Regions from separate parts of the Streptomyces sp. NPDC051561 genome, predicted to be linked through region 2. Evidence: riboswitches for the same ligand, from Rfam matches in the RefSeq annotation. Region 2 holds a riboswitch; each other region holds the start of a gene.

Evidence for each region. A riboswitch is a leader RNA that binds a small molecule or an ion and turns the genes downstream of it on or off. The one in region 2 is predicted to bind cyclic di-AMP.
Region 1: another riboswitch for cyclic di-AMP. It lies ahead of ACIA73_RS32135 (transglycosylase family protein); the one in region 2 lies ahead of ACIA73_RS07805 (NlpC/P60 family protein).
Region 3: another riboswitch for cyclic di-AMP. It lies ahead of ACIA73_RS35095 (M23 family metallopeptidase); the one in region 2 lies ahead of ACIA73_RS07805 (NlpC/P60 family protein).
Region 4: another riboswitch for cyclic di-AMP. It lies ahead of ACIA73_RS20325 (peptidoglycan DD-metalloendopeptidase family protein); the one in region 2 lies ahead of ACIA73_RS07805 (NlpC/P60 family protein).

Annotation. Positions count from the first base shown of each region.
Region 1 covers NZ_JBITDM010000020.1:18,462-20,654, reverse strand. The annotation lists gene ACIA73_RS32140 (transglycosylase family protein) at 1-632, shown strand, start outside; cyclic di-AMP (ydaO/yuaA leader) riboswitch at 931-1,133, shown strand; gene ACIA73_RS32135 (transglycosylase family protein) at 1,138-1,836, shown strand.
Region 2 covers NZ_JBITDM010000002.1:764,169-766,361, reverse strand. The annotation lists gene ACIA73_RS07805 (NlpC/P60 family protein) at 1-1,076, opposite strand, end outside; cyclic di-AMP (ydaO/yuaA leader) riboswitch at 1,074-1,242, opposite strand; gene pcrA (DNA helicase PcrA) at 1,511-2,193, shown strand, end outside.
Region 3 covers NZ_JBITDM010000024.1:115,449-117,641, forward strand. The annotation lists gene ACIA73_RS35090 (M16 family metallopeptidase) at 1-933, shown strand, start outside; cyclic di-AMP (ydaO/yuaA leader) riboswitch at 1,155-1,324, shown strand; gene ACIA73_RS35095 (M23 family metallopeptidase) at 1,338-2,132, shown strand.
Region 4 covers NZ_JBITDM010000008.1:210,418-212,610, forward strand. The annotation lists gene ACIA73_RS20325 (peptidoglycan DD-metalloendopeptidase family protein) at 1-896, opposite strand, end outside; cyclic di-AMP (ydaO/yuaA leader) riboswitch at 901-1,107, opposite strand; gene ACIA73_RS20330 (tyrosine-protein phosphatase) at 1,487-2,193, shown strand, end outside.

The sequences.
Region 1 (2,193 bases), on a different contig from region 2:
ACGCCCAGGACGGCACGCCGGACGCGGGTACTCCGTCCGGCGGGGCCACCGCACCGGCCACTCCCACCACTCCCGCCGAGCCCACCCCCGGCTCCAGCGTCTCGCCCAGCACGGGCCCGAACGCGACTCCGGGCGAGGGCACGGACCCGGATGCCGACCCGAGCACCGGGCGGCCCGCTCCGGGTGCCACGCCCGGCACGGAGACTCCCGCCACCCCGGGCCAGCCGGACGCCTCCACGGGCAACGGCAAGCACCGCGGTACGCCGGCCCCGGAGAACTCCCTTCCCGGAACGGGCAGTTCCGCGGATCCGTCGGCCGACCCGTCGCAGGATCCGGCCCAGGACCCGACCCAGGATCCGTCGGCCGACCCGTCCGCCGACCCCACCGCGCCTCCCGGCGCCGACGACCGCGAGTCCGGCCGCCACGCCTCGCGCGGGGGCGGCAAGTCCCCCGCGGGGCCCGGCGAGGAAGCGACGTACACCGTGCGGGCCGGTGACAACCTCTGGCACATCGCCGACGAGGAGAAGGTGCCCGGCGGCTGGGCGGCGCTCTACGAGGCCAACCGTGGCGAGCTGGGTGGCGACCCGGACCTCATCCTGCCTGGCCAGCACCTTGAGCTGGGCGCGAAGTAACCCGTAAGCAACCCGGAAACGTTCACAAAACTCGGGTAGTTCGAGGGTTTATGTCCGGTTTCGTGCGAGTGAGACATGAGTCTCTTCGCCCCAACTGGCGTGTCCCGTCCGGGTGCTCCTGCCGTGGCCCTTCTGACCTGCATAAACGGGCGGTGCGGAAGGGCAAGTAGGGGTGAGATGTCCCCGATGTTCGTCTTTGAACATCGGGGACTTGTGTGTTTACGGTCGTCCTCGTTCGCCACCGGTGAGCACCGGAGCCCGTCACGCCGAATCCTGCCGGCGGGCCTCGGGAGCAGTCGTCGCGTAAGCGCCGTAGGCAGGAGCGGGGGACCCAAGGTAAGTGCCGGGCCCGGACGTCGAAGGACGTGCGAGGAACGGCTTGGGGTGAAGCCGAAGAGTGGAACGCGAGTGCCGGTAAGGCAGTTGCGGGACGCGAAGCGGCCGGGCGAACTCACAGCCCGAACCCGACAGCTCACCTCGAAGGCGTCGGTGAGGGGATATTTCCATGTCGCTTTTCAGCAAGGGCAAGCACCGCCGTGCGTCCAAGGCCACCCGCGTCGCCGCCTACGCCGGTGTCGCCGGTGTGGCGGTAGCCGCTCCGCTGATGGGGGCCACCTCGGCCTCCGCCGCCTCCGTCGACACCTGGGACGCTGTCGCCCAGTGTGAGTCCGGCGGCAACTGGTCCATCAACACCGGTAACGGCTACTACGGCGGTCTGCAGTTCTCGCAGTCCTCCTGGGCCGCCGCGGGCGGTACCCAGTACGCCCCGCGCGCCGACCAGGCCTCCAAGGGCCAGCAGATAGCCGCGGCCGAGAAGCTGCTCGCCATCCAGGGCCCGGGTGCCTGGGCCTGCGCCGGCGCCGGCAACCTGAGCAACGACGGTGTCGACCCGGGCGTCAGCACCGGTTCGGGCTCCGCCAAGCAGTCCGCCCCGAAGGTGGAGAAGAAGCGCGAAGAGGCGCCCGCTTCCCGCAGCGAGACCCGCCAGGCCCCCAAGGTCGAGGTCCCCAAGGTCGAGTCCAAGGCCGGTGGCCAGATCAAGAAGGGTGACGGCGAGTACAAGGTCAAGTCCGGCGACACCCTCTCGAAGATCGCCGAGGCCAAGGGCGTCAAGGGCGGCTGGCAGCACATCGCAGACCTGAATGAGGACGTCGTTTCCAACGCCGACCTCATCTACCCGGGTCAGCAGCTCCACCTGAGCTGACCCCCGTGGGGGCGGCGGCCCACCCCCGCCGACCCCCATGCCGGACCCCGGCCGGGCGCGACTTCCCCCCGTACGCGCCGGGCCGGGGTCTTTTCCGTATCCGCTACGCCTTGATCCGCTGCGTCTCGATCCGCTGCGTCTCGCGGCCCGCATCCGTACACAAGGTGAACGCGCGGGCCACGGAAAGTTGCGACGCACAGAGTCTTTCGTCCTGTATTACAGGCATTCAGGCATCTTTTCGTCCCACGGGACGGTCGATCGGCTGGCCGATGGCCCCGGTCACGTTAGGCTCTTGTCGCAAGGCCGAAAGCGACCCTGCACTGCGCGCCCTCAGCGGGCGCCCCTTACGCGTCACAT
Region 2 (2,193 bases):
TTGAGGTCCTTGGTCGCGACCCGGGTGCCGACCTCCACCTGGTCCCAGGTGGTGCGCGGCAGATTCACCCCGGCGTCCCGCCAGGCGGCCTGCGTCAGCCCCGAGCAGTCGTACGAGCCGGGGCCGGTCGCCCCCCAGACGTACGGCTTGCCGATCTGGGCCCGCGCGAAGGCCAGCACCTTCGCGGCCTTGGTGTCGTACGAGCTGTCGCTGCCCGTGCCCGTACCGGAACCCGTGCCCGTACCGCCGCCGGAACCCGTGCCCGTGCCGGAGCCGCTGTCCGCGCCTCCGCCGCCCTGGTCCTTCTCCTTCTCCTTCTCGGCGGCGGCCTCCTCCTGCTTCTGCCGCTCCGCCTCCGCCGCGGCCTGCTTCCGTGCCAGCTCGTCCGCCTTGCGCTTGGCCTCCGCCTCGCGCTGGCGCTCCAGCTGCGCGAGCTTCGCCTTCTCCTGGGCGTTCAGCCGCGCGAGCAGATCGCGCGCCTGCCCGAGCTTGTCCTGCACCTCCTGCTTGGACCGGCGCAGCGCGGCCTGCGAGGTGGTCAGCCGTTCCAGGCTGCCGGTCGCCTCGGCCCGCTTCGCCGCCGCGGACCTCTGCTGCTCGCTGTACTGGCCGACCAGCTTCTTCTGCCGGTCGGTGGCCCGGGACATCAGCCGGCGCGACTCGAAGTACGACTGCGGGTCCTTGGCCAGCAGCATCGCCGCCGTCGAGCCGACCGAGCCGCTGCGGTACTGCGAGGCGGCGAAGGAACCGAGCGCGCGCCGGGCCTCGTTCAGCTTGTCGGTGCGCTTGGCGACGTCGTCGAGCAGTCCCGAGACCTTCTCGCGCTGCTGCGCGGTGGCCTCCTTGGACTGGTTGTACTTCTGGGTGGCAACCCCGGCCTGCCGGTACAGGTCGTCGACCTTCTTCTGTACTTCCTCGACGGAGGGCTTGGGCGCGGCGGGCGCGGCCTGCGCGGACTGGGTGACCAGACCGACCGTGACCAGCGCGGCGGTCGTCACGCCGATGCCGGGCGCGGAGGACCGGATCAAGGACGACGCGCTGGGGCGCGGCTTGCGATGCGATGCCAAGACAGGCATTCCTTCCGTGGACCGCCTACCGGGTTAGCTGTCGGGTTCGGGCAGGAAACGGAAGGCGCCCTACGGCCCAGGTCGTGGGGGTACGGGCCGATTCACCCCGGTCGTGCGTGTGGGTCCCCGGTTCCGAACCACCGGGTGGGTGGCGCGAATTCGGCGTGAGCGGCCCGCTTCGGCGCGGTTCGCCGAGGGGGGTACGGGCTGCTCGCGCAGCACCGTAGCCAATCGCTGTGACGGGTGGGAAGCCTGATGTTCGATATGCCCGATACATTTTCGTGACCTGGCTGTGATGTCGACAAAGCCCTCACAGAGAGCCACGGAGAGTCGACCCAGGGGCATGTGTGGACAGGTCGACGCGTCACCGGCAGAGGGTGCGGAATTCGTTCTGGCGGAATCCGGACCGGGCTGTCAGTGGGGCCGCCTAGACTCGGTAGGCGATGAGCAGCCTCTTTGACGACAGCTTCCTGGCCGATCTCCAGTCCAAGGACGACCCGGCCCCGCCGCCCCCGGAGGACACCGAAGAAGGTGCCCCTCCGGAGGAGGTCCCGCACGACCTCTTCGGGGGCAGGTTCGACGGCCCGCCGCCGCCCCGCGACGCCCATTACCGGAACGGTGCCCCCCGCCCGGTGGTCGACGCCGCGGCCCTCCTGGACGGGCTGAACGAGAACCAGCGCGCCGCCGTCGTCCACAAGGACACCCCGCTGCTCATCGTGGCCGGCGCCGGCTCCGGCAAGACCCGTGTGCTGACCCACCGCATCGCGCACCTGCTTGCCGCCCGCGGTGTGCACCCGGGCCAGATCCTGGCGATCACCTTCACCAACAAGGCCGCCGCCGAGATGAAGGAGCGCGTCGAGGCCCTGGTCGGCCCGCGCGCGGGCGCCATGTGGGTCTCCACCTTCCACAGCGCGTGCGTGCGCATCCTGCGCCGCGAATCCAAGAAGCTCGGCTTCACCAGCTCGTTCTCGATCTACGACGCCGCCGACTCCAAGCGCCTGATGTCGCTGGTCTGCCGCGATCTGGACCTCGACCCCAAGCGCTTCCCGCCGAAGTCCTTCAGCGCCAAGGTCTCCAACCTCAAGAACGAACTGATAGACCCCGAGACCTTCGCCGGCCAGGCCGC
Region 3 (2,193 bases), on a different contig from region 2:
CCGCACGAGGCCGCGAACCCGGGCCGCCGGGCCGCCAAGCAGCTCTCCAAGGAGCTGTTCCCGGTCACCCTGCGGATGTCCCGCCCCCGCCAGGGCACCGAGCAGACGGTCAAGAACATCGACTCCGCGGCGGTGCGCGCCTTCTACGAGGCGCACGTCCGCCCGGCCACCGCCACCGCGGTCGTCGTCGGCGACCTGGACGGCATCGACCTCGACGCCGTACTGGCCGACACCCTGGGGGAGTGGACCGGCAACACCGCCGAGCCGCGCCCGATGACGCCCATCACGGCCGACGACACCGGACGGGTGGTCATCGTCGACCGTCCGGGCGCCGTCCAGACCCAGCTGCTGATCGGCCGCATCGGCGCCGACCGGCACGACCGCGTCTGGCCGGCCCAGGTGCTCGGCGCGTACTGCCTGGGCGGCACCCTCACCTCCCGCCTGGACCGCGTCCTGCGCGAGGAGAAGGGCTACACCTACGGGGTCCGCGCCTTCGCCCAGGTGCTGCGCTCCGCCGCCGACGGCACCGGCGCGGCCATGCTGGCCATCAGCGGCTCCGTGGACACCGAGTCGACCGGGCCCGCCCTGGAAGACCTCTGGAAGGTCCTGCGGACGCTCGCTGCCGAGGGCCTCACCGACGCCGAGCGCGATGTCGCCGTGCAGAACCTGGTGGGCGTGGCCCCGCTCAAGTACGAGACGGCCTCCGCCGTCGCGTCGACCCTGGCCGACCAGGTCGAGCAGGAGCTGCCGGACGACTTCCAGGCCCAGCTGTACGCCCGCCTCGCGCAGACCGGCACCGTGGAAGCCACCGCGGCCGCCGTGAACGCCTTCCCGGTGGACAAGCTGGTCACCGTGCTGGTCGGCGACGCCTCGCAGATCGCGGAGCCGGTCCGGGCGCTGAACATCGGCGAGGTCGAGGTCGTCACCGGCTGACCGATCAAAGGTCAAACGGAGAACCGCCGCAAAGCAGAACAAGTCGGACCCCGACGACCGTCGAGTCGTCGGGGTCCTCCCTTATGTCCGTTTTGTTGGCGAGGGTGCCTGTCTGCCGTGTGGGCTGTATTACAAAAGCCGCTCTCTGTTTGGTGATTGAAAGAGAGCCCGCTTAGCGTCGGTCCGTCTGTTCGTCAGAGTGCGCCGCACCAGCGGCAACCGGACAGTCATCGCCGAGTCCCCGTCAGGCGCGAGCCTGGGGAGCCGGGGACCCACTTACGTCCCTGGGGTGAATCGGACGCCATCGCCCTTCACGGGTGGGTGGAGTCCGTAGGAGACCTTCCTGCTCCGAACCCGTCAGCTAACCCGGTAGGCGAGAAGGAAGGAAAGGAAACAGCCACTTCATGGCGTTCACCCGTGCCGCCGGGAAGCACCGTCGACCCTCCGTACTCTCGCGCCGCAGCGCGAAGATCGCCGGAGTCGCCGCCCTCACCACGACCGGTGTCATCGGAACGCTGGCCCCCCAGGCCATCGCCGCCGAGCAGGACCTGGCCGCCGAGGACACCGGCACCATCCGCGCCGTCGTCATGGAGGACTCCGTGACGCAGACCCTCACCGAGAAGGTCGAGGCGCAGGCAGCCGCGCAGAAGAAGGCCTACCAGAAGGCCGAAGCCGAGCGGAAGGCCGAAGAGGCCCGCAAGGCCGAGGTCAAGCGCAAGGCCGTGGCGAAGGCCAAGAAGGAGCGCGAGGAGCGTGAGCGCGCCGCCCGCGAGGCCGAGCGCAAGCGCCTGAACACCTTCAAGCTGCCGGTCGCCGGCTCCTATGTCTCCACCAGCTACAAGTCCGGTGGCGCCATGTGGTCCTCCGGCAGCCACTCCGGTGTCGACTTCCACGCCTCCTCCGGCAGCTCCGTCGTATCCGTCGGTTCCGGCACGGTCGTCGAGGCCGGCTGGGGCGGCGCCTACGGCAACAACATCGTGATCCGGATGAACGACGGCTCGTACACCCAGTACGGCCACCTCTCCTCGATCGGTGTCTCCGTCGGCCAGACGGTCACCCCGGGCGACCAGATAGGCCTCTCCGGCTCCACCGGCAACTCCACGGGCCCGCACCTGCACTTCGAGGCCCGCACCACCGCCGAGTACGGCTCGGACATCGACCCGGTCGCGTACCTCCGCGGCCACGGCGTCAGCGTCTGATCGCGCCTGCTGCTCCACCCGCTGTTGCAGAAGGCCCCGGCTCCCCGAGAGCCGGGGCCTT
Region 4 (2,193 bases), on a different contig from region 2:
ACGCTCTGGCCGGAGCGGACGTTCAGCGCGGAGAGGTGGGCGTACTGGGAGTAGTGGCCGTCGCTGTGCCGGATGACGACCTCGTTGCCGTACGCGCCGCCCCAGCCGGCCGAGACGACGGTGCCCGGGCCGACCGCCTTGACCGACGTACCGGACGAGGCCCGGAAGTCGACGCCGGTGTGGTAACCGCTGGACCAGCTGCCGCCGGAGGCGCGGTAGGAGGTGGAGACGCCGGAGGGGACCGGGGCGGTGAAGCCGGTGCGGGAGCCCGAACCGGTGGACTGGCGGGACTCGGTGCGCTGCTCGCGCTTCTTCTCCGTACGCTCCTGGCGCTGCTCGGCGCGCTGCTCGGCCCGCTGCTCCTTGCGCTCCTCGGCGCGGTCCGAGGCCTTGCGCTCGGCGGACTTGCGCTCGACCGGGGCGGCCTGCTTGGCAGCGGCCGGGGCGTCGGAGGCGGGGGCCTTGGCGCCGAGGGTGAGTTTCATGCCGGGGAGGATGTACGACGGGTCGCCGCCGACGACCGACTTGTTGTCCTCGTAGAGCTTCTGCCAGCCACCGCGCACCTTCTCGGCCGCGGCGATCTTCGACAGGTGGTCGCCGGTCGCCACGGAGTACGTCCGGGTGGCCTGGCGTGCACCGTCGGTCTTCGGCGCCGCGACCTGCGCGGAGCTGGACGTGGGGGTGGCCGACGCGGGGGTGGCGGGGCGCTGCTGGGGGATCTTGATCGTCGGCTGCTGGGCCGCCTGCTGCGGCGCGGCGGCGGGGGCCGCGGCCTGGGCGCCGGTGGCGCCTATCAGCGGGAGGGCCAGTGCCGCACCGCCCGTACCAGCGGCGACAAAACCGCGGGTGAGCGAGGAACTGGGCTTCGGGCGGCGGTGCTTACCCTTTGCAGGCATGACGGATTCCTCTCCGGCGCCTGCGAGGTGAGCTGTCGGGTTCGGGCTGGAGATGCCCGGCCGCACTCTCGCGAGTGCGACTTCACCCCTAGCCGTACCGGGCGACTCACGTCTTCCGGTGCCGGCGTACTACCTGGGTCCCCCGCTCCTGCCACACGAAGAAATATGGGTGCGGATGCCGGGCGGTGGCAGGATTCGGCGGTCCACCCGGATTGACGGTGACCGTAGGCGAGTGAAGGGCGCCGGAACAAGCCGTTCCCTTCTTCTCCTTCCCGTCGGCACCTCTTCTCCATGTTTTTCGCTCGCCCCGACATCCGCCCCGGTGCCCGTTTTCCGCCCCTGGCCTGCCAATTGACGCTTCGGCACCAAGGGCACCGAAGTTCGTATGATCCTGCTCACTCACCCCTCCCACCTCTTCACCCCAAAAGCCTCTATGTGCAACAAAGCAACCAATTCGGTCACCCGAGCCTCAAGTCCCTTGTCGCGCCGAGATAGTTGCCCCAGGAACCCATGTCAGTGCCATGTCGTATGGTCGCAAAAGCGCCCCCGTCGGCCACCGCACGCCGGCGAACGACCCATGAGGAGCACTCGTGACGCAGCAGGTTCCGCAGGTCCCGGTCCCGTCGCCCGCCGCCGACGCGGAACCCGATCTGACAGGGGTACGGAACTTCCGCGACGTGGGCGGTCTGCCTACCGCCGACGGGCGGCGGACGCGGCACGGGCGGCTGTTCCGCAGCGGTCACCTCGCGCACGCCACCGGCCCCGACACCGAGTTCTTCAACTCCCTCGGTCTGCACACCGTCTTCGACTTCCGCAACGCCGCGGACCAGAAGCTGGAGGGCCCCGACGTCGAGCTCACCGGGGTCCGCAATGTGAACATCCCGCTGAGCGACCCGGCCGACGGCGCCGAGTTCTGGCGGATGGTCCGCGACGGGGACATGGGCCAGCTGCGGGAGATCCTCGCGGACGGCAAGGCTGCCGGGCGGATGACCGCGTCGTACCGCCGCATGATCAAGGAGCGGACCGCCGAGCACAGCCGGGTCCTGCACGCGCTGGCCGAGGACAGCGTCCCGGCGCTGATGCACTGCGCAGCGGGCAAGGACCGGGCCGGCCTGGCGATAGCCGTGACACTGCTCGCGGTGGGCGTCGGGCGCGACGCCATCACGGCCGACTACCTGAAGTCGAACGACCCGCACCGCCGCTACCGGATCCGCCGCAGCAGCAGCTCCCCCGAGGCGATGAACGACGAGGTGATGGGCCTGCTCGCCCCTCTCTTCGACGCCCGCGCCGACTACCT